DNA from 2 places in the Gilliamella sp. CG22 genome. Region 1 is predicted to be linked to the other one. Evidence: riboswitches for the same ligand, from Rfam matches in the RefSeq annotation. Region 1 holds a riboswitch; the other holds the start of a gene.

The links. Region 1 has a riboswitch for thiamine pyrophosphate ahead of thiB (thiamine ABC transporter substrate binding subunit). Riboswitches for the same ligand answer to the same signal wherever they lie in the genome.
Region 2: another riboswitch for thiamine pyrophosphate. It lies ahead of thiM (hydroxyethylthiazole kinase); the one in region 1 lies ahead of thiB (thiamine ABC transporter substrate binding subunit).

The regions. Positions count from the first base shown of each region.
Region 1 covers NZ_JBIDFK010000010.1:15,186-22,856, forward strand. Annotated here, with positions in the region: gene thiP (thiamine/thiamine pyrophosphate ABC transporter permease) at 1-1,394, opposite strand, end outside; gene thiB (thiamine ABC transporter substrate binding subunit) at 1,409-2,401, opposite strand; TPP riboswitch at 2,442-2,544, opposite strand; gene ACGH46_RS09035 (hypothetical protein) at 2,856-3,473, shown strand; gene ACGH46_RS09040 (AAA domain-containing protein) at 3,819-7,671, shown strand, end outside.
Region 2 covers NZ_JBIDFK010000001.1:54,891-62,561, reverse strand. Annotated here, with positions in the region: gene trkA (Trk system potassium transporter TrkA) at 64-1,425, shown strand; TPP riboswitch at 1,494-1,594, shown strand; gene thiM (hydroxyethylthiazole kinase) at 1,640-2,425, shown strand; gene thiE (thiamine phosphate synthase) at 2,438-3,079, shown strand; gene thiD (bifunctional hydroxymethylpyrimidine kinase/phosphomethylpyrimidine kinase) at 3,088-3,885, shown strand; gene ACGH46_RS00260 (heavy-metal-associated domain-containing protein) at 4,053-4,256, opposite strand; gene ACGH46_RS00255 (DUF3597 domain-containing protein) at 5,104-5,547, shown strand; gene pth (aminoacyl-tRNA hydrolase) at 5,639-6,223, opposite strand; gene ACGH46_RS00245 (ribose-phosphate pyrophosphokinase) at 6,310-7,257, opposite strand; gene trmB (tRNA (guanosine(46)-N7)-methyltransferase TrmB) at 7,529-7,671, shown strand, end outside.

The DNA of each region.
Region 1 (7,671 bases):
GATAAGATAGCCGAAAAAACAAAACTTTTTAACATTAATTTGTTTAACGCTTTATATTCAATCAAATAAAAATGGTTAACCCCGTCAATGCAAAGGGATTGGCTTAATAGCCAATAACGCTTAGTGACATCGAACATGGGGGTAGCCAGACTTTTAATGACAAAAGGTAATGCCATTAAAGCATTACACAATATTAATAAAATGCAGATAAACCAAGTATTACCTGCATACTGATAAAATAATATAAACAGTCCTGACGCTAAAATCATGCTGGGAATCGCTAAAATTAACGAACTGGCTAACATTAATCGATTACTCCAAGTTACCTTTTGATAAATGAGCAATCGACTATTTGTCCAAAGAATAAATAGTGCCATTAACAGGGTTACGATGGCTGACCCCAATGCAATGAAAAGTGAAAACAGTGTTGCATGTTGAAAGGTTGGCGTAAACAGTGACAAACGGAAAAAATAAACACCATCAATCACGATATTTATCAAAGGAAGTAAAATAAATAATCCCCCTATAATAATCACGATTGAACTTAGCAAGGCAGCCAAGCCAGAAACAGGAAAACGGTAGTTTTGCTTTATAAAGCGCATTGTGACTTGTTTATTATTATTAAACTTTTGCATTATTCCCATAAAACCTACACAACAAAGCAATTGCAATAAGGAAAGCAAAACCGCTTGAATAAAATCAAAATCACGAATGGATTGATAAATTGCTACTTCAATGGTGGTATATTTGGGGCCACCGCCTAAAGCCAACACAATCGCAAAACTTGAAAAACAGAGCATAAAAATCAGCGAAGCCATAGGCAATATTTGCCGACGAAGATGTGGCCATTCAACCAATCGAAAAAAAGTGTAACCAGAAAAATTCAATTGAGCGGCTAGCTGTTTCTGTTCAACAGGCACACTCATCAGCGTTCGGTAAAATAGACAACAAGCATAAGGAAAATTCAAAAATACGTGTGCTAATAAAATTCCTTGTAATCCATAAATTGACCATGAAAATGGCAAGCCAATATATCCCACAAAGATTGACAGTAATCCCTGCTGCCCATAAACGGATAAAAGCCCTGTCACAACAACTAGTGCAGGTAAAATAAACGTCACCGGCATTATTCGCAACAATAAACCTTTACCCCAAAACTCAACCATGGATAAAACTTTTGCCATTAATATAGCAAAGAAAATAGAAAGACATGTTGATAGTGTGGCTTGATAAACAGTTATCCACAAAATATGTAATAAATAGCTGTCAATATAACTGTCAATCTCACCTGAAGTTATTGCGTAATAACCAATGGATAATAATGCACTACCCAGTACAACCATTATGCTACTGGCGGCAAGAATACCCGGTATTAACGTTCTGAAATTCAACATGTTAATGTCTATTATTACTTACTGATCGCTGATTGCCACTCACGAATCCAAGCTTTTTGTCCTTTTTCAACTTGCTCAGATCCAAATTCTAACGCCTTAGTGACAGGCTTTATTTGCTGATAAGCCTCAGGTAATGTCGTTTGAATAATCGGGTACATCACATTCTTTTCAGCAATCTGACGTTGTACTTCAGGTCTGAGTAAATACTGTAAAAACTGACGTGCTAACTCAGGTTGCTGACTGTATTTGATTATACCTGCTACTTCAACCTGACGGTAATGTCCTTCATCAAAAATGGCTGCCTCATAGCGAGGATCATTTTTCATAATATGAGCAATCGGCGATGTACTGTAGCTTAAAACAAAATCAGCTTCGCCTTTCAAAAACATGCCATAAGATTCACTCCAGCCTTTGGTGACGGTTACCGTATTTTTAGCGATCTTTTTCCATACATTGGCAGCATCATCGCCATAGATATTTTTGATCCAAAACAGTAGACCTAGTCCTGGCGTACTGGTTCTTGGGTCTTGATAAATAATTCGCCAATTGGCTTTATTATCAACAAGTTGTTGCATACTATGGGGAGGATTTTTGATTTTATCTTTGTTATAAATAAAAGCAAAATAACCATAATCATAAGGAAGAAAATCATTATCCCACCAATCAGTGTTAAGATTATCAGGTTTAATGATTTGATGAGGAATAACAATATTGGCCAACTTAGCTTGCTGTAAAATGTTATTGTCTAAGCCTAAAATAACATCGGCATTGGTCTTTTTCCCTTCGAGCCGGATCCGATTTAAAATAGATACACCATCCCCTAACGAAATGATATCCAACTGACAATCACACTCCGCTTCAAAACCTTGCTTAATCGCCTCACCTGGGCCCCACTCAGACATAAAAGAATTGTAACTATAAACGGTTAAAGTTGGCTTAGCATTGGCGGTATCAATCAAGAAAAAAGCTGAAAAAACAAAAAACAAAAGAAGATTCTTACGAAACATTTTGCCTCCAAAATAGTAAATAAAAGACAAAAGGTTTGAGCAGACACAATAACTCAAATCCCTCCGCTGGCATGATCCAGTTCAGGTTCGACGGGTTATGTTAATCAACATTCTCAGCCATTTGGGCACCCCGTTGAGAACGATAAATAGTTTAGTGTTTACCTCATTAATTGTAAACAGTTGTAATTGCGATAGCATGAATAATAACAAGCAAGTTTAATCACTGTTAAGGTAAAAAGGTAACGAATTAATGCTCAAAAATTAGATAATTTTAAAACGATTTTAATTGTCTCTTATTATGATTATTACCTAAGTTTAATCACTGTTTAACGGATTGAGTATTCAAGAAATCCAAATAAAAATAAGTTATTAATTAAAAAAATAGTAGATGTTACTCAATTGCTTTGTATATAATAAAAACGTCAGTTATTTGATTTTTATTAAAGGATTAATTATGTCTCAATCTTTCAAGAGCCCTCGCTGGATGCGTGATTTAAATCGCTATCTAAATTCAAAACCTCAATTCGTTTTATCCGGAAACATTCATGATCGACAACAATCGAAAATTGATACTGAAACCATCATTTCCGAAACATTAGTCTTGTCGATTTATCGAATATTAAAAAATGCAAAATTTAATCACGTCTTATTGTGGAATTCAGCTTTTGGATTCGAAGAAATTCAAACACCAGACTTACCCGCAATTAAAAGCGATACGTTGTTTAAACGCCTAAGATTAAATGCTGTTCCCAAAAAAGATTCCGCAAAAATAAATCATTTAAGTAACACGTTAGATCAACTAGTCAGCTATGATCAACAGCCTGTTGCGTTGATAATTGATTATGAATCACATTTGTCTAAAAATCGTCATAATATGAGTTTTAGTGAGCATCAACTTTTTGCGCGTTCTTTAGCACTTTCGCAACTTGAATACCCAAAACCTAAAGGTTCAAACGATCGATTATTTATAAATACCATTATTTGGCTAGTTGAAAAAGAAAGTAATTTACCCGATTGGTTACTCATTAACAACCCTAAGATTCGTCATATTCCTGTGACAGCATCCAGTTAAGCAATCCGTAAAAATATAAATGATGAATAACTAGAGTAGCTCGTTTTTTAAAAGATCATCGCACAAAGCCGGTTTACTTAAGAGGTCATAATGAATTCAAAATATATTGATGTTGATTTAATATAGATAAATTAAAAACCAATAAGAGTTTTCGGGCTTTTTTTGAATTGTATATTTAACAAAATAATAGATGCCATTTGCTAACCCAAATCGGGCTAAAATGCGTGTTTTCTATCGACTGTATTAAAATTAGTCTTTATAAATAATCATTGTCATTCTACAATTCAATATAAATAAAAATGATAAAAATAACATCAACATTGAGTTGAATATAAGGAATACAAAATGGAGTTAGAGCGTCACTGTGGTCATTGCCAAACTGAACGATTCGATAATGAAATGCTAAGTAAGCAAATGATCGATGATAAAACATATCATTATGACCTATTATCCGTTTCATTCAAAAATTCTATTGATACAAAACCATTAAAAAAATTTCAATTGATTAGTGAAACTATGCCTATTAAAGAGCATAAATCTAAACTAGGGTTATGGCAATTATCTATACGCGCCAATAATGTTCGCTTACGTGCATCAAATTTACAAATCAAATTGGATGAAAACCGACTAAAAACACTTCAATTAGCCTGTTCTAAAAACCAATTAATGGCAATGTGGACTAAACGCTCATCTTTCTTTCCTGATGCCAATAATCTTGGATTATTATCATTAATGGAACATAACAATATTAGTGAAGATGATCTAATCATTTTACTCAGTGCACAAGAAGATCAATTTAAAACGGCAAATAACGTCATCAATGAATGTAAACAATTAGCCAATGATTATGATATTGATATATTAAGCAATGAAGAGTTAGCAAATTATTTTAAGCAACCTAGGTTAAGACTATATCAACTATTGGATGAGCGAATAGAAGGATTTGCCGAACTGGGTCATGAAGAGCTCGATCAGTGGACACAGCAGTATCGTTTTGAAAAACGTATACCATTTTGTCGGCTCTTGGTTTTATTGAGCATTCCTAATGAACATTGGATTAAACCGCCGTTAAAAAAATACTCATCTCGAATTATCGATTTCTTTCATAAAAAAGTATCAATGAGTATCTTGCAAGGCCCGTTAGTTAGGATGAACCTAGGTCGTTTTACACCACGTATTGATCTTAACTTATTAGGAACCGCATCTTTACCGTCAAATAAACTACTTGATCATATTCTTGCTCGACAACCTCGTCAGCAACAAATCGATATTAAAGCCGTATTCGAAACGAATGAACTTCTTGAAATTAAATTACGCAACTTATTTCGGACAACCACTATTTATCAACGGGATACGGGCATTGACAGTCTTTATATGGGCTTTCCTTTTTTAGTTTATCAAGAAACCAGTGGCAATCGGTTACCCAGAATAGCACCGTTATTACTTTGGCCCATAAAAATGAATGACGATATGGCATCAATGAAACGACTTACACTCGCCTTTGATCGTCAACGAGAAGAAATAAGAATTAATCCCGCACTTAAAGGGATTTTGGGCAAAACACTTTTTAATCAATGGAAACATGTTTTTGATGACTTATTATTACGTTCAACGTTAAATACCCTTGAGGTTATGAATGAATTAAAGTCGTTAGGACAAATTTTGTCGAGTCAAATCGATGATTTACCAACATCCTTTGAACCAGAAAAAGGTAAAATCTATTTTGCTTGTTCCGCTGTGTTATTTGATGCCAACTTTATAGGACAATCAATTGGTGAAGAACTTAGTCAATTAAAAAAACTCGACTACGACAACACAGCACTTGAAACCGCACTAAAACTGAAATCCCATTCTCAAATCGATGAGCAAATTGAAAAACCAGACGTACAAAATTGTTTTTTTTCGGTTGCCAGTGACCCAAGCCAAGAAAACGCTGTTTTACAAGCACGGTTAGCCCCCGGTTTGTTAATTGAAGGCCCACCAGGAACCGGAAAAAGTCAAACCATTGTTAATATGGTTGGCGACGCAATTGGACGCCATAAAACGGTACTGATTGTTTGTCAAAAAAAAGCGGCCCTTGAAGTTGTTCATAAGCGTTTAACTGCCGAAGGCCTTGATACGCGCAGTATAATGATTAACGATATTAATGCTGATCGATCCAAATTGATCAATAGTATTCGTCAACAGCTTGATTTGCTGGACAAAAACCTGCCTTCAGATGACTACATTAAAGCGCGTATCAAACTGGCAAAAACAGTAACAAAACTGGAAGCACAGCTCGATCAATATGATGAGGCATTATATACTCAACAGACCCACTTTGGTTTAAGTTATCGGGAGTTAATCGCTGATTTAATCACGATTGCCAACAATTCACCCAAATTAACCGTACCGGAATTAGGCAAAATATTTCAGAATCTTGATGTCAAACAACTATCAATGATTAAAGATCAGTGTTCACCCTTACTTTCACTGTGGTTACCGGCAAAATTTGAACATAGTCCATTATCAGAATTAACAGAATTTTCAAATGATCCAATTACGATAAATTTATTTAATCAATCACTGACTCAATTTATTCAAGTTGAACACGTTAGAACAGCAAATCTTGATAACCAACCTATCCAATTTGATGTTGATGATCCCCTCCCTCATCAACAGTGGCTTAAAAAAGAGAGTGAAGCTTTTTTAAATATCACGGAAAATCTTCGGGAGCGGCTATTAAAATGGTTACCCTTGTTCAAAATTCAAAATATCCAAACAGGTAATTTAGAAGGTGATAGACTCATCAATGGGTTAAAATTTTTGCAAAATCAGCTATCTTATTTAAACTCAGAGGCTTGGTGCCACCTGTCTCAAAAATTTTGTTATTTAGAGCCAAAGATACTAGAAGATTTACTGAGTAAAGCAAGAAAACTCATAACCCCTAATGCTTGGTACAAATGCCTGAGTTTGCAACGCTATTTAGCAAAAAAAGGACTTTTTAACTTTTTAGCTATGCACGGTGAGGAAGCAAACATTAACCGCATTCCAATGCTTTATGAGTCGCTATTATTAGAGTCTGAATATCGGCCAATTCGCAAAACGTTACTGAGTATCTTTGTTGATTTGCAATTACCTCAACACAATTTAACGCTTAATCTTGATAACACTCAATACTTGATCGAGGAAACATTATCGGAACTTGAAGAAGTCAAAGCATGGGCTGATAAAATTCACCAAGCACCTTATAGTCAGTATGTGGAGCAATCATTATTGAAAAGTAGCGACGCTTTTCAAGATTTAATTAATGAATACGAAGCGGCCTTTGTTCGTTATCAGTATCGTCAAGATTCAGAACAACATTTATCCTTGCTCAATCAATTTTTAAATGAAAACCTGTATCAAAACTGTTTACAGGCGATTGTTAAAAATCAACCAACACCTTCAACTATTGACGCTATTTACCATGTTTTACCTTCATTAAAAGCGTATCAATCATTTCGTAAAGAAGCGATTCAATTATCTGAAACTGCACTTGAAGTATTGGCAAAACTAAGACCTTTTGAATCCGAACTAGCCTTATTAAGCCCAGAAAATCAACAATATCAATTCAGACAACTATTGGATTATGAAGCTAAAACGATTTGGAAATTGTACATCGAACAAGAAAACCCGATATTACAGATTGATCAGCAAGTTATCAATCAAACCATTGAACAGCTAAAATCTAACGACGAACAGCTGCATCAACTGAATAAACAGTTACTACTTAATAATATAAAATGTAATCAGATAGCTGATCCCAAAAGGTGGGAAGGAATAACAAGGCTAACAGGTCAACGCGCCAAACGATTACGTGAATTCATCGAGCAAGGTATACCGCTTGGATTAATGTTCTTAAGACCAATTTGGTTAATGAATCCCGACACCGCAAGTCGCTTATTGCCATTAAAAGCGGGATTATTTGATTTGGTCATCTATGACGAAGCCTCACAAATGCCCATTGAATACGCTATACCTACTCTTTATCGGGGCAAAATTGCCATAGTCAGTGGTGATGACAAACAGATGCCACCCACTACATTTTTTGGCGTACAAACAGACGCTGACATAGTCGAAGAGGCTGATGATGATACTATTCAAGCACTATCAGAAGAAGTTAACGAAAATCCTCTACTCAATCGTTGGAATTTAAAAGAAATTATGGATTGTCCGG
Region 2 (7,671 bases), on a different contig from region 1:
AGGCATTTATTATCATCATGACAATAAAAGATATAAAAGCCATTTAATTAAAATAGGTTAGTTATGAAGATTATCATTCTTGGAGCAGGACAAACAGGCAGTGCGCTTGCAGAATATCTTGTTACTGAAAAACAAAACGATGTCACTGTTGTCGATGAAGATCATGATAAATTGCAATCTTTGCAAGAACGCTTTGATTTACAAGTTATTTGTGGAAAATCATCTTATCCACAAGTATTAGAGAGTGCTGGCGCGGAATCGGCTGATATGCTTGTTGCCGTTACCAACTCTGATGAAATCAACATGATGGCATGTCAAATAGGGCATGTCATGTTTAATATTCCGCAAAAAGTGGCGCGTATCCGCGCACCGGAATACAATGATGAAAGATATCCTTTTTTTAATAAAGAGTGTATCAATATCGACCATATCATTGCACCAGAAAACCTTATTACTAACCATATCAGTCATCTTGTTCAATATCCAGGCGCATTACAATTTGCCTCATTCAACGATACCCGTGTATGTCTAGTCGCTGTTATGGCATATTATGGTGGCGCGCTAGTTGGCAGTGAGCTATCAGAACTTAAAGAACATCTTCCGCATGTTGAAGCTAGAGTCGTTGCTATCTACCGTAAAAATCGCTTTATTCGTCCACTGGGTTCTACCTTAATTGAAGCTGGTGATATGGTGTATTTTATTACTCCGCCAACCAATATCAAAGCCGTGACCAGTGAGCTACAACGTTTAGAAAAACCTTATAAACGAATTATCATTAGTGGCGGTGGCGGCATTGCGCTTGCACTGGCTAAGCGTTTAGAAAATGATTATCAAGTCAAACTAATTGAACGCAATGCCGAACGAGCAGAACTCATTGCTGAACAGTTACTTAATACCACGGTATTACATGGCGAATCATCAGACCAAGAATTGCTATCCCAAGAACAGATTGAACTGACAGATCTTTTTATTGCGGTAACCGGCGATGATGAATCCAATATTATGTCATCGATGTTAGCGAAAAGAATGGGCGCTAAAAAAGTCATCGTCTTAATTCAAAAACAAGCTTATCTTGAACTCATTAATGACAGTGTGATTGATATTGCTATTTCACCCCAACACGCCACTATTTCTGAACTTTTAAGTCATGTCAGACAAACAGGCATCGTCAAAGTTGTATCACTACGACAAGGCGAATCTGAAATTGTGGAAATCGTTGCGCATGGTGATAAAGAAAATTCAAAACTGGTCGGAAAAAACATCAATGGATTAAAGCTACCGTCTGGGGCAACAATCGGCGCAGTTGTACGTGATGAAGATGTTATTATTATCAACACGGATTTAACGATTGAAGAGAATGATCACCTAATTATTTTCTTGCCGGATAGAAGAGCGATTACCGATATCGAAAAATTGTTACAATAACATTTAAATCAAAATTTTCTATTATACAAACTTGTTAAAAGCCAATAGGCAGTTCATAATATAAGCATAATTTTGACTCGGGGTGTTTTTTATTCATTAAAAAACTGAGAGTTTACCCGTTGAACCTGATCTGGATAACACCAGCGTAGGGAAGTCTAGCCATTCAACTTTACAATAGGCAAATTCTTCCCGATAAATCAAATAAGGAATGAACATGTCAGTAACCACATCGCTTCAAATCACTCAAGTTACACCTTTTATTAATCTTGTCAAAACGCAACGCCCATTAGTTCATTGTATAACAAATGATGTTGTACAAAATTTTACTGCTAATGTCCTACTTGCTATTGGTGCTTCACCAGCAATGATTATTGCTGAACAAGAAGTGGCTGAATTTGTTAAAATTGCTAATAGTTTACTGATTAACATCGGTACAATTAATCACAATACCGCCAAAAGTATGCTACTTGCAGCAAGCCAAGCTCAACAAAGCCAAACTCCATGGGTACTTGATCCTGTTGCCGTTGGTTCGGCACTTGCTTATCGTACCGAAATTGCGCATCAATTATTATCATTTAAACCCACCGTTATTCGTGGCAATGCTTCGGAAATCTTAGCGCTAAGCGGTCAATTTGCATCATCAAAAGGCCCGGACAGTCAAGACTCGACAAAATCCGCTTTACAATATGCAAAACAATTGGCACAAGACTACCAGACTATCATCGCCATGACTGGTGACATTGATTATATTACTGATGGTCATACGACTTACGCTATAGCAGGCGGTGATATTGCTTTAACCAAAATTACCGGAACAGGCTGTTCCTTATCTGCTATGGTTGCAGCGTTTATTGTAAATTCAACCGATCCACTTTTAGCCACAGCAGCCGCTTGCTTTATGATGAAAAAAGCTGGAGAAAAGGCAAATAAACAGCTTGGATTAGGCAGTTTTGCCGTATCGTTATTAGATCAATTATCACTATTTTATTCATCATACTAATAGGGACGTAGCATGCAGAAAAAGTTGGATCTTACTCTCTATTTAGTGCTCGATCCGACACTATGTGGAGGAATCAGTGGCATGGTCGACACCACCAAAATTGCCGTTGCCAACGGTGTAACCGCCGTACAATTACGATCAGAACAAGAATTGACAGGCAAAGATTGGTATAAAGCTGCTTTAGCCTTGAAAGAAGCACTCAGTCAGACATCGGTACCGCTATTGATTAATGATCATGTGGATATTGCTTTAGCTGTCGATGCAGATGGTGTGCATGTTGGTCAAAATGATTTGCCCGTTGATGTAGCTCGCCGATTGATCGGTAAAAATAAATGGTTAGGGCTATCTGTTTCGAATCAGCAACAACTTGAAACCGTGCCTTGGCAAAAGGTCGATTATATTGGAATTGGTCCTATCTATCCGACCTCGACCAAGAAAGATGCATCCTCGGCACTTGGTATTGAGCAGTTAACTCAATTAGTCAAAACCAAACATTGCCCTGCTGTTGCCATTGGTGGTATCGACGTAACAAAAGTTACAGAAATAATACAAACAGGAATTGAAGGCGTTGCAGTCGTATCGGCTATTTGTGGTCAATCCAATATTGAACAAGCAACCACCTTACTAATCAACAAAATAAATCAAGCTAGATAGGAAGCAACATCATGACAATTACAGCCCTAACTATTGCTGGTTCAGATCCCAGTGGGGGAGCTGGCATCCAAGCCGATCTCAAAACGTTTTCGGCACTTGGTGCGTATGGCATGTCTGTCATTACCGCGTTAACCGCACAAAGTACCCAAGGTGTTGATGCGGTATTGGCAATTCCTACCGAATTTATCGAAGCAGAATTTAACACCTTATATCAAGATATCCACATTGATAGTGTCAAAATTGGTATGCTAATGAATAAAGAAATTGTCACAACTGTCTATCAGTTATTAAAAAATCATCCTATACCATCGATTGTACTTGATACAGTTATGATCGCTAAAGGGGGGCATGCACTTTTAAAACCCGATGCCATTACCGCCATTCGAGAACAATTATTGCCATTAGCAACAATTATTACACCTAACTTACCCGAAGCCGCAGCGCTTTTAGATTGTGATGAAGCGAAAAATGAAGATGAGATGCTAAAACAAGGGCAAGATTTACTTAAACTAGGTTGTAAAGCGGTTCTAATGAAGGGCGGGCACTTAGCCAGTCAAGAAAGTCCCGATTATTTAATTACCTCAGACCAAACAATCCGGATGACATCGCAAAGAATTCAAACGAAAAATACGCACGGTACAGGTTGTACCTTATCAGCCGCTATTGCGGCTTTATTACCTAAAAACAGCTTAGAACACGCGGTTAAACAGGCGAAAGAATATCTTCACGGAGCCATACGCCATGCTGATGATTTAAATATTGGTAAAGGGATTGGACCAACACATCACTTTTATCGTTGGTGGTGATTCAAAAACACAATTGACGCATATTTGCGAACACTCTCTTCAAATTTTTCAAAATATGAGTGATTAAAAGAGGATGTAAAGTAGGTTTTGGACGTTTTAAACGTGTTAATGAAAACAGATAAATAAAAAAACTAACGTCCAAATTTGTTTGCTTTAATATAGGTTAATTAATATGAAATACCTACAAATTCATACCCAGCTTCATTGATAGCCGCTATAGCGGCTTCTTGTGAAATGGTCCCGCCTTCGATATCAACTTCATGTTTAGCCAAATCAATCGTTACTTTCGCTTTTGGATCAATATCGTTAATCGCTTTAGTAATCGTATTAACACAATGCTGACAACTCATATTATCGACAATTAATTTCATAGTTGACCTCTCTTTTCAATTAAATCTTATCAGAATTCGGATCGCCCAAATTAGCGTAGGCTTTATAATTGTGTTCGATCCATTGACCCGCATTATTACTCGTTTGATAATAATCAAGCCCAGTAATTTTCATCATACTTTGTGGGAAACAAAAAAGATTGCGTACAGTAAAAAAATGAAGCTAAATTTTTTGAAACGTCCACAATATTGTTTGCAAAAAGCATGCTTCAGTTACAAAGCCATAATGATATTATTTCTTTTATCATACACAATTTTTTATTCTGATAAAACTGGCTCTGACATATTATCATTTTGCGTATAAGGTATTGGCTTTGACATATCGAATTATTGCGTGAATGTTGCAAATATTTTTTTGTTCAACGTTGTCATCGCAATACTTTTTAAAACTAGAATTTGTCAGGCATCTCTTTTATCGTTTCGATTTACTCATCAACGTGATTCACTTTAGCTTCAAATAAACTGGAATTTATAGGACACAAATAAAAACATCTCAATCATCTTTTCATGTTCAACACTTGAAATCATTATCAGATAACAAACTGAACAATCTAGAATTAATAGCGTCATTTTTACAAATAGTGAATGGTTAACAATCTAAGTTTATCCATGGTTATCATAATTTGAAACGCCAAGATAGTTTTTTATTGAAAAACTTTATTCGTGGCTTTAAGTTATTTACTCTCTGAATTAACAACAAAAAATGCTATAAATCCAGAACTTCTTTGACACTATTGCTTGTTAAACGTTATACTAAAGGTGATATTTTGTACATCTGAATAGTTAAGCACTTTTTTTCAAAAGCAGTTTAAACATAGGGGGGTGTAATTTGGGTATCTTAAATAATATTTTTTCTAAAATCTTTCCAAGTGCTCAAGCGGCTGTCGGTAATGTCGCTGATGCCGTTAAAAATCAAGTCAACAACATTACCGGTCATGATAAAGATACCGCGTCAAATAATCAGAATCAAGACCAAAATCAAAATCAACAACATTCAGACAACCAAACGCCCATTTCGGACGTGGATGTTATGTCAATTCTTAATAATTTAGCGAGCAAATTTCCTGAAAAACTTAATTGGAAAACATCGATTGTTGATCTTTTAAAATTATTAGGAATAGACAATAGTCTAGATGCTCGTAAAAGATTGGCAAAAGAACTTAATTACACGGGTAGTACAGATGATACCGCTGCAATGAATACTTGGTTAATTAAAGAAGTATTTAAACGAATTGCCGAAAAAGGCGGTAATATTACCCATCTATTTTCTTAATCAAAGATTGTTACGTGATTTGTTATCCACCTGGTCTTCGGGTGGATTTTTTATATAGCATATTGTAATTCGTTCGACTCAATCAACGGCATTACGCTTTAAACGAGTGTAATCGATTCATTGCGGCTTCAAAGCTTTGTGATAATAAAATATCCGTGCAACGTGCAGATTCATCAATCGCTTTATCTATTAGTTCTTGCTCGGGCTTAGAAGGTTTATTTAACACAAAACCGACCACTTTATTTTTATCACCCGGATGCCCGATACCGATTCTTAATCGATAAAAATTTGGATTATTGCCTAATTTGCTAGCAATATCTTTTAAACCATTGTGACCACCATGACTTCCGCCAAATTTAAATTTCGCAATACCCGGATTTAAATCAAGTTCATCATGAGCAACTAAAATTTCTTCGGGTTTTATCTGATAAAATGAAGCCATCGCTTGAACAGCTTTACCACTTAAATTCATAAACGTGGTAGGCACTAATAAACGTATGTCATGTCCTGCGATATTGATACGTGAACTATAACCAAAAAATTTAGGATCATTTTTTAACGGTTGTTGATAACGTTGTGCAAGCAAATCAACATACCATGCCCCTGCATTATGTCGAGTTTGGGCATATTCATTTCCAGGATTGGCCAGTCCTACAATAAGTTTTATGGTTGTCATGATGTTTTAATTGTTAGCTGTTGTTACTTGAAGATGTTAAATTAAAAAGCCCCAAAAAACGGGGCATCTTTATCATTAAAAATCAATTATTGATGGAACATTGCAGAAATCGATTCTTCGTTGCTTATGCGACGAATTGCTTCTGCTAGCATTCCTGATAATGTTAATTGACGTACATTTTTCAATGCTTTAACTTCCGCTGTTAATGGAATAGTATCACAAACGACTATTTCATCAATGGCTGAGTTTTTAATATTACTGACGGCCTTACCCGAGAAAATCGGATGCGTTGCGTAGGCAAATACTCTTTTAGCACCACGTGCTTTTAATGCATCAGCGGCTTTGCAAAGCGTTCCTGCTGTATCAATCATATCATCGACTAAAATACAATCTCTATCAGCAACATCACCAATAATATTCATCACTTCAGCTTCATTCGCTCGTTGACGACGTTTATCGATGATCGCCATATCGGTGTCATTTAACAGTTTTGCAATAGCACGAGCTCGCACCACCCCACCAATATCCGGAGAGACAACAATTGGGCGTTCAAAATCACGTTGAAGCATATCTTCTAAAATCACAGGGCTACCAAATACATTATCCACTGGCACATCAAAAAAACCTTGGATCTGTTCAGCATGAAGATCAACCGTTAATACTCTATCAACACCGACAGTTGATAAAAAGTCAGCAACCACTTTAGCTGTGATCGGAACCCGTGCAGAACGCACTCGACGATCTTGTCTAGCATAACCAAAATAAGGAATAACAGCGGTAATACGACCTGCAGATGCTCGACGCATTGCATCAATCATAACAAGCAATTCCATTAAATTATCATTGGTTGGTGCACAAGTTGATTGAATGATAAAAACATCCTCACCACGGACATTTTCATTAATTTGAACGTTCACTTCTCCATCGCTAAAACGACCAACAACAATATCACCAAGAGAAGTATAAAGACGATTAGCTATACGCTTTGCTAGCTCAGGTGTAGCATTGCCAGCAAAAAGCTTCATATCAGGCACGAGAAATCCTCAAGCATGTAATCATGATTACGTATCCGTAATCGGTTAAATCGGAGTGACAATTATATAATCATTTGGTGATCATGCTCAACCACATTATAAAAAATTATCAAAATAATTTAACCTGCCTAGCAAAATAGTGTAAGAGTCCATGGGTAATCAATATGTTTTTTGACGTCAACTTAAAATCGAGTAAACTAAGTAATCATCGCTATTTTAGAGTAGCTTTCAATTAGTTTAAATCAATTTTACAACACAAGTAGATAATCTAATGGCAGAACAATTACATACAGATATTGAAGAACAAAAACCGAAACGAACAATACGCAGTTTTGTGCTACGACAAGGTCGTTTGACCAAAGGTCAAGAACAAGCATTACAAAATTTATGGCCCGTCTTTGGTGTCGAATATAA